4 regions of the Streptomyces sp. NPDC091416 genome follow, and region 1 is predicted to be linked to each of the others. Evidence: riboswitches for the same ligand, from Rfam matches in the RefSeq annotation. Region 1 holds a riboswitch; each other region holds the start of a gene.
What was found. A riboswitch is a leader RNA that binds a small molecule or an ion and turns the genes downstream of it on or off. The one in region 1 is predicted to bind thiamine pyrophosphate.

Region 2: it holds a riboswitch for thiamine pyrophosphate, as region 1 does, so the genes downstream of both, thiC (phosphomethylpyrimidine synthase ThiC) here and ACIQMX_RS34295 (purine-cytosine permease family protein) in region 1, are expected to answer to the same signal.
Region 3: it holds a riboswitch for thiamine pyrophosphate, as region 1 does, so the genes downstream of both, ACIQMX_RS29890 (thiamine ABC transporter substrate binding subunit) here and ACIQMX_RS34295 (purine-cytosine permease family protein) in region 1, are expected to answer to the same signal.
Region 4: it holds a riboswitch for thiamine pyrophosphate, as region 1 does, so the genes downstream of both, thiO (glycine oxidase ThiO) here and ACIQMX_RS34295 (purine-cytosine permease family protein) in region 1, are expected to answer to the same signal.

Annotation. Positions count from the first base shown of each region.
Region 1 is NZ_JBIVTU010000015.1:58,294-61,458, forward strand. It holds gene ACIQMX_RS34290 (hypothetical protein) at 807-1,445, shown strand; TPP riboswitch at 1,647-1,743, shown strand; gene ACIQMX_RS34295 (purine-cytosine permease family protein) at 1,735-3,144, shown strand.
Region 2 is NZ_JBIVTU010000006.1:277,952-281,116, forward strand. It holds gene ACIQMX_RS20095 (YibE/F family protein) at 1-1,030, opposite strand, end outside; TPP riboswitch at 1,101-1,234, shown strand; gene thiC (phosphomethylpyrimidine synthase ThiC) at 1,227-3,026, shown strand; gene ACIQMX_RS20105 (DUF885 domain-containing protein) at 3,124-3,165, shown strand, end outside.
Region 3 is NZ_JBIVTU010000011.1:245,614-248,778, forward strand. It holds gene ACIQMX_RS29880 (phosphatidate cytidylyltransferase) at 1-254, shown strand, start outside; gene rlmN (23S rRNA (adenine(2503)-C(2))-methyltransferase RlmN) at 702-1,808, shown strand; TPP riboswitch at 1,850-1,966, shown strand; gene ACIQMX_RS29890 (thiamine ABC transporter substrate binding subunit) at 2,047-3,144, shown strand.
Region 4 is NZ_JBIVTU010000007.1:104,978-108,142, reverse strand. It holds gene ACIQMX_RS21650 (Rv2175c family DNA-binding protein) at 64-429, opposite strand; gene ACIQMX_RS21645 (FAD-dependent oxidoreductase) at 499-1,674, opposite strand; TPP riboswitch at 1,887-1,999, shown strand; gene thiO (glycine oxidase ThiO) at 1,997-3,165, shown strand, end outside.

The DNA of each region.
Region 1 (3,165 bases):
GGGCCCCGAAGGAACTGCTACACCATCTGCCGGCCCTTAATGCTCTGCCGGCCTTCTGTTTCCGCATGTCCCGACGTGATGCTGCCGGGTCTGCGGGGATCGCGGTTGCTTGACCGGAGACCACCTCACTATCGATGTCCTGCGGTACCCGGGCTCTGTCATTCCACCCGGGCGATCCCGATGGCGCCTGGCTCCTCCGTTCTTCCCTCTGAGACCGATCACTTACTGACGCTGTACTGCTCGGTGGCCTGTGACAGCGCCTCGCCTCGCCCGCCGGCTCCGTCGCCCGTCCTGCTCCGGCTTGGAACCCACTGACGAACCCGGTGCGCGCGTCCGCAGCCGACGCCTTCACCGAGGTTGCTGCTCACTGACTTGACCGCTGGTTCTGCGCACGCTCTTACGGGTACCGCTGCAGGGCCGCCCCTGATCACTGCGGGCCACCCGGTCCGGTCGCCAGCCCCGTCGCCGTCCTGCAACCACCCTGGCTTCGGAACTCCGCCACCGAACCGTCCTGCGAACTGCAACCACCCGCACCGCACGTACTGCTGCCCGGCAGTTCATCTCTGCCAGGCCCCCGCGGCCTTTCCGGCTACGAGAGAAACCATAATCACGCCGCCATCCAATGTCTACTGTCGCCGACATAGATTTTCGCGTGGCGACTTGTGAGGTAATCCCCCTCGGACGCCGAGCCCGCGTGGCCGGTGGGGGTCCCGGAGTGCCACACCCCGGGCGGCCGGTGCGCCGCCGCGTTCGTGTCCGGGGCGACGGTCCCGGTGTGTCCGGGCGGGGCGGGCCAGACTGTCGCCATGGCACAGGAACGGTTGCACTTCGACGGATGGATCGGGGCCGTCGGCACGGTCTCGGGGACGCGGCTCGTGTGGGGGCATTGGCCACGGTCCCCGTTCGGGGCGTTCAGCGATGTCATGATCGAGCACCCGGACGGCGAGCGCGGTCTGCTCGCCCCCTCCCGCCGGATCGCCGAATTCGTCGCGGACACCTACGTGTTCGAGCGCGTGGAGGTGGTGCCGGTGGAGGTCAGGCGTGACGGGAACCGCTGGCACGTCGGTGCGGGGCCGCTGGTGCTGGACCTCGTCACCGGTTCCCGGACCGCCCTGGGCAGGCTGCTGCGCGTGGTGCCCGCGCCCCTGGCCCGCAGCCGCACCTGGGCCGCCGTCTGCGACATTCCGGCCCGCCTGCTGCCGGGTGTCCGCACGTTGGGCCGCGCGGGTCCGGACCGTCGTGAGTGGTACGGAGCGCGGGACCTGCACCGCGTCCGTGCGGCAACAGCGATGCTGGACGGGCGGGATCTCGGCGGGCTCGCTCCCGTCGACCCCCCGGTCACCTTCGGGTTCGGTTCGGCGCCCCGGTCCCCGTCGGTCGTCCGGGTCACCTCCACCGTGGAGATCGCCGGGGCCCCGCGCCACCGGCCCACCTCCACGGGCTGACAGTCCGTGCCCGCGGGACGGCGCGCCGCCGGAGCCGCTTGCGGGCTCCTCTCCGGCGGCCTCCCCCTGTCACCGGGGATGCCTCCGCAAAGATCGCGCCCCGCTCAACGAGGCGCATGAGCAAGCCGGGACGCGGGCTCTCGGCCGAGCGGCCGGAGCCCTGTCATCGGGGCCCGAACACGTGGGTTAGCCTTGCCGACGCAATCCGACACGGGGTGCCCCGACCAGCGGGGCTGAGATCACACCCGTCGAACCTGAACCAGTTAGCACTGGCGGAGGGATGTCATCCATGTCATTTCCCCATGCTCCGAGCGGTCCGGCGGACGCCGGCTGCCGGCCCGTTCCCGACGGGCGGACGTCCTCCGCCGGCGGTGATCTGCGCATCGAGACCCGCGGGATCGCCCCGGTCCCCGAGTCGCACCGCTACGGCGCTCCCGGGCGGCTGTTCACCGTGTGGTTCGCCCCCAACCTCACCATGACAGGCGTCTTCACCGGCACGATCGGCATCGTCCTCGGGCTGGACTTCACCACCGCGCTGGTGGCTGTGGTGCTCGGCACGCTCGTCGGTGCCGTGCCCACCGCGTACCTCGGGACCTGGGGCAGCCTCACAGGGACAGGTCAACTGCCGCTCGCGCGGCTCGCATTCGGCCGGGCCGTTGCCGTTCCCGGCGTACTGCAGTGGCTGTCGTCGGTCGCGTGGGACGCGCTCATCGGCCTGTTCGGCGGGGACGCGCTGGCCCGGCTGTGCGGATGGCCGTTCTGGCTGGGCGTACTCGTCATGATGGTGGGGCAGGGCCTCCTCGGTGTCTTCGGCTACGAGGCGATCCACCGGCTCCAGAAGATCATGACCTTCGTACTGGCCGCGGCCTTCGTCGCGCTGGCCGTCAAGCTCCTCGACGGCGTCCACCCCACCACCACCGGGTCGGTGCACGGCGCCGACCGCGCCGGCGCATTCGTGCTCACCAGCACCATCGCACTCAGCCTCGCGCTCTCCTGGGCCCCGTACGCCAGCGACTTCAGCCGGTATCTGCCGCGGTCCGCCTCCCGCCCCCGCATGTTCTGGTACACGCTTCTCGGGATCTCGGTCTCCTTCGTAGCCGTGCAGGCGCTCGGCCTGTGGGGAGCCTCCGCCTTCACCGACCAGACCGCGAGGGGCGTCGATGAACTGCTGGGAGGCGGCGCGCTCGGCGCGTTCGGGCTGCTGGCCGTCGCGCTGGCGGCCCTGTGCAGCAACGCGATGAACGACTACAGCGGCTCTCTGGCCCTTCAGACCGTCGGAGTACCCATCCCGCGGCCGCTGGCGGCGGCCCTCGCTGCCGTACTCGGCTTCCCGCTGGTGCTGTGGATGCACGCCGCGGACACCACGGCCCGCTTCCAGAACGTGTTGCTGTTCGTCGGCTACTGGATCCCCGGATTCGTGGCGGTCGTAGCCGTCGACTGGTTCGCGCGCGCCGGGGAGAGGGGCGGAGCTCCCTTCGAGCCGGCTGCCGAGAGCGACCGCCCGCAGCCGTGGTGGCCCGCTCTCGCGGCGTTCGTCGTCGCCTTCGGCGCGGCGGTTCCGTTCATGGACACGAGCCTGTACGTAGGACCGGTGGCCGCGGCACTCCACGGTGCGGACCTTGCCTACTACGTCGCGTTCGTCGCGGCGCTCGCCGTTTACGCACCCCTGCGGCTGCGCCGCCGGGCGGCCGGCCGCTGACCTGCTGGCGTCGCGGGGCGG
Region 2 (3,165 bases), on a different contig from region 1:
TCCTGATCCCTGCCCGGTAGAGCTTCCTCGCACTCATCGTCGGGTCCGCCCGGTGCAGTTCCCAGACCGCCGAGGTCTGGGTGACCGTCACATCGTCGAGTACCCCCAGGGAGCCGATGATGACTCCGGCCAGCAGCAGTCCGCTCATGTCGATGTGCGGATACAGGCCGTGGATGAGACCGGTGTTGTCGTCGGTGTTACCGCTCAGGCTCGCCCAGCCGATGAAGAGCGAGCCGAGCAGCCCGATCAGCAGCAGTGAGATCAGGGTGCCGATGACGGCGACCGAGGTGCGGGCCGTCAGCCCGTGGCAGATGTAGAGCGCGATCAGCATGATGGCGCTCGCCCCGACGACCGCCACGACCAGCGGGTTCGATCCCTGCAGGATGGCCGGAAGGATGAACAGGGTCAGGACGGCGAAGGACAGCGCGAGCGCCACCAGGGCCATCACCCCACGCATTCTGCCCACGGCGACCACCACCAGCGCGAAGATCCCGGCCAGCAGCATCAACGGGAACTTCCGGTTCACGTCGGTCACGGAGTACTGGAGGTCGTGGGGAGCGTCGGGGGCGTACGCCACGACCGCCCCCTGCCCCTCCCGCAGTTGCCGGGGTGCGCCGGGCTGGACGACCTCGACGAACTTCCGGCCCTTGTCCTGACCGCTCGTGATCTCGACGGTGGCCTTCCCGCAGAGGCCGGCTCCGTCGTCCCCGGTCCGCTCGTCGGCGGGCGGACCGGCCTCGTCGCCGACGGGTAGCTGGGAGGCGTTCACGTCCTTGCAGTCGACCTTGGCGATGTTCACCACCTTTCCTTGCTGGGTCTGCCGGTCGAAGCCGACACCGGTGCGCTCGTGCGCCGGCGCACCACCGGGCCAGAGGACAACGAGTCCGACGACGACCGCGGCCGCGAACGGGATCAGTACGGCGGCGATCACCTTGCGCAGATGGCCGGAGACGGGTGCGGCGGGGCCGTGGCTGTGGGAGTGCCCGTGCTGATGGCCCTGCGGTTCGGGGTCGTTATGGGGGGACGTCACCGGCCGATCATCGCAAGAAGAGAAGGGCCCTCTGTTCAGCTCGCCAGCAAGGGCGCTAGCGTGGTGGCACCTTTGCACACGCGGGAGCTCGGAGCACCGGGCTGAGAGGGCGCTGATCTCCGTACGTCCGTACGGGACAGGCTGCGCCGACCGCCGAACCTGTTACCGGGTAATGCCGGCGTAGGGAGTAGGTCTCATGACCACATCGGACACACGCACGCCTGCCTCGAACCAGAACGGCCAGGCCGGGAAGTCCATCGGCTGGCACAAGGGCTACGTCCAGGGCTCACGTCCGGACCTTCGGGTGCCGGTCCGCCAGGTGCACCTCACCAACGGCAACGACGTGACGCTGTACGACACGTCGGGGCCGTACACCGACCCCGCCACCGAGACCGACGTCCGTCGCGGACTGGCGCCTCTGCGGGAGAACTGGATCATCGCCCGCGGCGACACCGAGGAGTACACGGGACGTCCCGGACGCCCCGAGGACGACGGGCTCAAGCACACCTCGCCGCGCGGTGGGCTGCGCAACCTGGACGCGGTCTTCCCCGGCCGCCCCCGCCAGCCGCGACGCAGCCGGGACGGCCGCCCCGTCACCCAGCTCGCGTACGCCCGCCGGGGCGAGGTCACGCCCGAGATGGAGTACGTCGCGATCCGGGAGAACGTCGATCCGGAGGTCGTGCGCGAGGAGATCGCCGCCGGCCGGGCCGTTCTGCCGGCGAACGTGAACCACCCGGAGACCGAGCCGATGATCATCGGCAAGCGGTTCCTGGTGAAGGTGAACGCCAACATCGGCAACTCCGCGGTCTCGTCCTCCATCGAGGAGGAGGTGGACAAGATGACCTGGGCGACCAAGTGGGGCGCCGACACCGTCATGGATCTGTCCACCGGCCGCAACATCCACACCACCCGTGAGTGGGTTCTTCGCAACTCCCCCGTGCCGATCGGAACCGTGCCGCTCTACCAGGCCCTGGAGAAGGTCGACGGCAGGGCGGAGGAGCTGACCTGGGAGGTCTACAAGGACACCGTCATCGAGCAGGCCGAGCAGGGCGTCGACTACATGACGGTGCACGCCGGCGTGCGCTTGCCGTACGTGCCGCTGACGGCCCGCCGCAAGACCGGCATCGTCTCCCGGGGCGGCTCGATCATGGCCGCGTGGTGCCTCGCGCACCACAAGGAGTCGTTCCTCTACGAGAACTTCGAGGAGCTCTGCGAGATCCTCGCCTCGTACGACGTGACGTACTCGCTGGGCGACGGGCTGCGCCCCGGGTCGATCGCGGACGCCAACGACGAGGCCCAGTTCGCGGAGTTGCGTACGCTCGGCGAACTGAACACGATCGCCAAGCGGTTCGGGGTCCAGACCATGATCGAGGGGCCGGGCCATGTCCCGATGCACAAGATCAAGGAGAACATCGACCTCCAGCAGGAGATCTGCGAGGAGGCGCCGTTCTACACACTCGGCCCGCTGACCACCGATGTGGCCCCCGCGTACGACCACATCACCTCGGGCATCGGCGCCGCGATGATCGCCTGGTGGGGGACGGCGATGCTCTGCTACGTGACGCCCAAGGAGCACCTCGGCCTGCCGAACCGGGACGACGTGAAGACCGGCGTCATCACGTACAAGATCGCGGCCCATGCGGCAGACCTCGCCAAGGGGCATCCGGGGGCGCAGGAATGGGACGACGCGCTGTCGGACGCCCGGTTCGAGTTCCGTTGGGAGGATCAGTTCAATCTGGCCCTCGACCCGGACACGGCACGGGAGTTCCACGACGAGACGCTGCCTGCCGAACCGGCGAAGACGGCGCATTTCTGCTCGATGTGCGGACCGAAGTTCTGCTCGATGAAGATCTCCCAGAAGATCCGTGACGAGCACGGTGACGGGGCCACCGCCGTCCCCACCGAGTTCGATGCGGAGGCGCTGGCCGGTATGGCGGTGAAGTCCGAGGAGTTCGCCGCCCGGGGCAACCGGGTGTACCTCCCGCTCACGGACTGACGCCGGACGAGCACTGCTGCGGACGGGCCGAGGGTCCGTCCGCAACAGTGCACGCGGGGCCTGGATGTGCACTCCGACGGTCCGTCAAGATATGTCCATGCCACATGAATCGGTCACACCCCGCAGCATTGCCGACAGC
Region 3 (3,165 bases), on a different contig from region 1:
TGGGAGGTGCGCTGTGCATGCAGTTCCTGATCGACGACGGCACGTGGTGGCAGGGTCTGCTGCTCGGCTTCGCGGTCGCCGCCAGCGCCACGCTCGGCGACCTGGGCGAGTCCATGATCAAGCGGGATCTCGGGATCAAGGACATGGGCACGCTCCTCCCGGGGCACGGCGGGATCATGGACCGGCTGGACTCGCTGCTGCCGACGGCGCCGGTGGTCTGGCTGCTGATGGTGATTTTCGTCGGCACCGGCTGAGAAGAACGCCCCGTAACCGGGTGAGTGAGGGTCCGCCGTCCACAGGACGGCGGACCCTCACTGCTGTCTGCGGTGGCGGAGCCGGCCGAACGGGACGACCAGGCGGGCACCCGCGTCACCGTGCGGCCGGGCCGGCGCGCGCATGACCGGCCGCACAGGCCCACATTCGCCGCGCTGCACGCCACCCTTCCGCCGGAGGCGGCCGATACGGAGGACGGTCGCCGTCCGGCCACTCGGTTCCTGCGGGGTGGACGATGCCCGCAGGGCGGAGGGTCCGGCCCCGGCTCATGGTGCGATCCGTCACGACGGTGCTGCCGGACGCAGTGGCCCGATGGCCGCAGGGACAGGCCGGCAGCGGCCGATGCGGGTCCGCGGCAACAGCGCAGGTTCCGGCGGAGCGGGCGACGACCACGAGGACCACAGCGCGTCTGCGACACTGGAAGAACCATGCCTAAGCCCGGAGAACTCACTTTCGTCGCGCCCCGCGGAGCCAAGAAGCCCCCGCGGCACCTCGCCGACCTCACGCCCGCCGAGCGCAAGGAAGCCGTCGCCGCGATCGGCGAGAAGCCGTTCCGCGCCCAGCAGCTCTCGCAGCACTACTTCACGCGGTACGCGCACGAACCGGCGGAGTGGACCAACATCCCCGCCGGATCGAGGGACAAGCTCGCCGAGGCGATGTTCCCCGACCTGATGTCCGTGGTCCGCCACATCAGCTGCGACAACGACACCACGCGCAAGACCCTCTGGAAGCTGCACGACGGGACGCTGGTCGAGTCCGTCCTGATGCGCTACCCCGAGCGCGTCACGATGTGCATCTCCTCGCAGGCCGGCTGCGGCATGAACTGCCCGTTCTGCGCCACCGGCCAGGCCGGTCTCGACCGCAACCTCTCCACCGCCGAGATCGTCCACCAGATCGTCGACGGCATGCGCGCCCTGCGCGACGGTGACGTTCCGGGCGGCCCTGCCCGGCTGTCCAACATCGTCTTCATGGGCATGGGCGAGCCGCTCGCCAACTACAACCGCGTGGTCGGTGCGATCCGCCGTCTCACCGACCCCGAGCCCGACGGTCTCGGGCTCTCGCAGCGTGGGATCACGGTCTCCACCGTCGGCCTCGTTCCCGCCATGCTGCGGTTCGCCGACGAGGGCTTCAAGTGCCGTCTCGCCGTCTCGCTGCACGCCCCGGACGACGAGCTGCGCGACACCCTCGTACCGGTGAACACCCGTTGGAAGGTCCGCGAGGTGCTGGACGCCGCGTGGGAGTACGCGGAGAAGTCCGGCCGTCGCATCTCCATCGAGTACGCGCTGATCCGCGACATCAACGACCAGGCGTGGCGTGGCGACCGGCTCGGCCGGCTGCTCAAGGGCAAGCGGGTCCATGTCAACCTGATCCCGCTGAACCCGACCCCCGGCTCGAAGTGGACCGCCTCGCGGCCCGAGGACGAGAAGGCCTTCGTCGAGGCGATCGCCGCCCACGGGGTGCCGGTCACGGTCCGGGACACCCGCGGTCAGGAGATCGACGGGGCCTGCGGGCAGCTGGCGGCATCCGAGCGCTGAGGCCGGAAACGGCCGTGTAGCCTGGGCTCGAAATCAACTTCATATTCCGACAGGGGAGCGCCACAGCGCTGAGAGTGCGGCACCAAGGACAGGTTGGCCGCAGACCCTCTGAACCTCGCCCGGGTCATTCCGGGTAGGAAGTTCGGACCTTACTCAAGCTGTTGCGCCCTGCCCGCTTCCGGTTCCGACCGGTGCGGGCAGGGCCGCGTCTCTTCCTGGTCACTCCAGGAGGAATCACATGAGCACCACCAAGAAGATCGCGGGGACGGCCGTCGCCGCCGCGCTCGGCGCCACCGCGCTGGCCGGCTGCGGAAGCTCCGACGACTCGGCGTCCGGCTCCACCGGGGGCTCCGGGTCCAAGACGGTGACCCTCGTCAGCCACGACTCCTTCAACGCCTCCAAGGACGTACTGAAGGCGTTCACCGCGGAGACCGGCTACACCGTCAAGGTACTGAAGAGCGGTGACGCCGGTGCCGCCCTCAATCAGGAGATCCTGACCAAGGGTTCGCCGCGCGGTGACGTGTTCTTCGGCGTCGACAACACCCTGCTGTCGCGCGCCCTCGACAACGGCCTGTTCACGCCGTACGCGGCCAAGGGACTTGACCAGGTCGCCGCCGATGTCCAGCTGGACGCAGAGAAGCACCGGGTTACTCCGGTCGATACCGGCGACATCTGCATCAACTATGACAAGAAGTACTTCGCCGACAAGAAGCTCGCGCCGCCGAAGACCTTCGACGACCTGGCGAAGCCCGCGTACAAGAACCTCCTCGTCACCGAGAACGCGGCAACCTCCTCGCCTGGCCTCGGCTTCCTCCTCGGCACCGTCGCCACGTACGGCGAGGACGGCTACCAGGACTACTGGAAGAAGCTGAAGAGCAACGGCGTCAAGGTCGTCGACGGCTGGGAGCAGGCGTACAACGAGGAGTTCTCCGGCTCCGCGGGAGGCAAGAAGGCCAAGGCCGACCGCCCGCTCGTGGTCAGTTACGCCTCCAGCCCGCCCGTCGAGGTGCTGTACGCGGACCCGCAGCCCAAGACCGCCCCGACCGGCGTCGCCACCGGGACGTGCTTCCGGCAGATCGAGTTCGCCGGCCTGCTCGACGGAGCGAAGAACGAGGCGGGCGGCAAGGCCCTGCTGGACTTCCTGATCGGCAAGAAGTTCCAGGAGGACATGCCGCTCAACATGTTCGTCAGCCCGGTCAACAAGGGTGCGAAGGTGCCGGACCTCTTCACGGAGTTCGGTGCCACGGTCGACGAGCCGTCGACCGTCGCCCCGGACGAGATCGCCAAGAACCGTGAGCAGTGGGTCCAGTCATGGTCCTCGCTCGTAGTGAAGTAGCGAAGACTCCCGTACGCGGAC
Region 4 (3,165 bases), on a different contig from region 1:
GGGCCGCGCCGAGCGGCCCGCATCCCCCGCGCGGCAGCGGGTCGGAAGCTGTGCGGCAACGGGTCAGACGGCGAGCGCCTGGGCGCGGCGCTTCACCTCCGTGCCGCGATTCTCACTCAGCGCCTGCGCGGGCGTGCCCGGCAGGCTCGGGTCGGGGGTGAAGAGCCATTCCAGCATCTCCGCGTCGGAGTAGCCGTCGTCCTTCAGGAGCGTCAGGGTCCCCGAAAGGCCCTTGACCACCTTGTCGCCGTCGATGAAGGCGGCAGGCACCTGAAGCGCCCGGTTCTCACCACGTCGTACGGCGATGAGCTGGCCCTCCTTGACCAGCTGGCGTACACGCGTCACCTCGACACCGAACATTTCGGCGATGTCGGGAAGGTGGAGCCAGGCAGGGACGAGAGCATCGATCTTTGCGTCAATCTCGGTCACGGGGACAAGCGTGCCATCCCGGACCGACAGTCGGTACCCGGGCCGACCGTACGGGCGCCGTCCGGGCCGTCAGCGCGTGGCCGATTTCAGGGGCACGGAAGGGTCGGCGACCCGGTCCGGCAGGAGTTCCGCCCCCGATTCGACGAGTTTGCGCCCCTGCGCCAGATCGCGCGGACGGCCGACCGCCAGTACGGCGACGAGCGCGCCGTCGCGCAGCCAGCACACCGTCCACGACGGCTCGGCCGGATCGCCGCGCCACACCAGGGTGTCGGCCCCCGTGTGGTGGCCCGCGTACTGGACGAAGCGGCCGAACTGCTCGGACCAGAAGTAGGGCACGGGGTCGTAGGCCGGGGACCGCCCGTCGCCTTCCGGGGCGGTGATGGCGGCGGCGACGGTGCGGGGGCCCTGGAGCGCGTTGTCCCAGTGGTGGACGAGCAGGCGCTCGCCGTAGCGGGCGGAGGGGAAGGAGGCGCAGTCCCCGACCGCGTACACGTCGGGGAGCGAGGTGCGCAGGGACGCGTCGGCGGTCACCGACCGGTCCGGGCCGAGTTCGATCCCCGATCCGGCGAGCCAGCCGGTCGCGGGCCGGGCGCCGATGCCGACGACGACCGCGTCCGCCGGGAGGGTGCGGCCGTCGGCCAGGACCACGCGGCCGGGTTCGATGCGGGCGACCCGGGCGCCGGTGAGGAGTGCGGCGCCGCTCTCCTCGTACCAGCCGGCCATGGGGGCGGCGACCTCGGCGGGCAGCGCGCCGGCGAGCGGGCGGTCGGCGGCCTCGACGACGGTGACCGCGCAGCCGGCCGCGCGGGCGGCGGTGGCGAACTCGGCGCCGATCCAGCCCGCGCCCACGACCACGACGTCGTGCTGCCGCTCCAGGACCGGGCGCAGCCGGGCGGCGTCGTCCAGGGTGCGCAGGAGGTGGACGCCCGGGACGCCCTCGGAGCCGGGGAGCACCAGGGGCTCGGCGCCGGTGGCGACGACCAGGACGTCGTAGGGGACGGGCCCGTTCCGGGTGTCCAGTTCGTGTTCGGCCGGGCGCAGCGCGGTCACGTCCAGGCCGAGCCGCAGGGTGATGTCCAGCGCCTCGAAGTCGATGTCGAAGGCCGAGTCCTCGGCCTTGCCCAGCAGGACCGCCTTCGACAGCGGGGGCCGGTCGTACGGCTGGTGGGGTTCGGCGCCGATCAGCGTGACGGGGCCGGTGAAGCCCTGTTCCCGCAGGGCCACGGCGGTCTGCACGCCCGCCATGCCCGCTCCGGCGATCACGACGCGGCGGCGGTGCCGCGGCCCTTGCTGCTGCTGTCCGGTCTGCTCGTCCACCTGTCCACCTTAAACACCTGACGGGTCGTCAGGAAGTCGGTTCCCGTGATGCGGCCGCCGGATCGCCTTCCCGTGTCCGCGTCCGCGGCGTCGGAGGCTCCCTTGCCGGGGCCGTGGGCCAGGGGATTAGGGTGGCCGTGCACATCACTCGCGGGAGCCCGGACGCACCGGGCTGAGAGGGAGGCTGGACGGCCTCCGACCGTACGAACCTGATCCGGGTCATGCCGGCGAAGGGAGGGGCTGGACGCCCATGCGTATGCACGGTACGAACGGGTCCGACGTCCTCGTCATCGGAGGCGGCATCATCGGCCTGGTGACCGCCTGGCGGGCCGCTCAGCGCGGCCTGGCCACCGCGGTCGTCGATCCCGCACCGGGCGGCGGCGCCGCCCGGGTCGCGGCCGGGATGCTGGCCGCAGTCACCGAACTCCACTACGGCGAGGAGATGCTGCTCGGCCTCAACGTCGCCTCCGCCGCGCGTTATCCGGCGTTCGCGGCGGAGCTGGAGGCGGCGAGCGGACAGGACATCGGCTTCCGCGCCTGCGGCACCCTCGCGGTCGCGCTCGACGCGGACGACCGGGCCCATCTGCGCGAACTCCACGCCCTGCAACGCCGCTCGGGACTGGAGTCGGAGTGGCTCACCGGCCGCGAGTGCCGCCGCCTGGAACCGATGCTCGCACCCGGCGTGCGCGGCGGGCTGCGGGTCGACGGCGACCACCAGGTCGACCCGCGACGGCTGGCCGCCGCACTGGTCGCGGCGTGCGAACGGGCCGGCGTCGTCTTCCACCGCCACCGGGCCGAGCGGCTCACGGTCACGGGCGGCCGGGCCACGGGAGCCGTACTGGCCGACGGGACACAGCCGGTGGCCGATCAGGTCGTTCTCGCCGCGGGCAGCCTCAGCGGCCGGCTCGCGGGAGTGCCGGAGCACGTCCTGCCGCCGGTCCGCCCGGTGAAGGGCCAGGTCCTGCGGCTGGCCGTGCCCCCCGCTTACGCCCCGTTCCTCTCCCGCACCGTGCGGGCCGTGGTCCGGGGCAGCCACGTCTATCTCGTACCGCGCGAGAACGGCGAACTGGTCATCGGCGCCACCAGCGAGGAAATGGGCTGGGACACCACGGTCACGGCGGGCGGTGTGTACGAGCTGCTGCGCGACGCTCACGAACTGATGCCGGGCATCACCGAGCTGCCGCTCACCGAGACCCTCGCCGGCCTGCGCCCCGCCTCCCCCGACAACGCCCCGCTGCTGGGCCGCACCGCACTGCCCGGCCTCCACCTCGCCACCGGCCACCATCGCAACGGCGTGCTGCTCACGCCCGTCACCGGGGACGCCATGGCGCAGCTGCTGGCCGATGGCGAACTGCCCGAGGTGGCACGCCCCTTCTCCCCCAGTCGTTTCTCACCCGCCGCCCCCGTACGTCAGGAGCA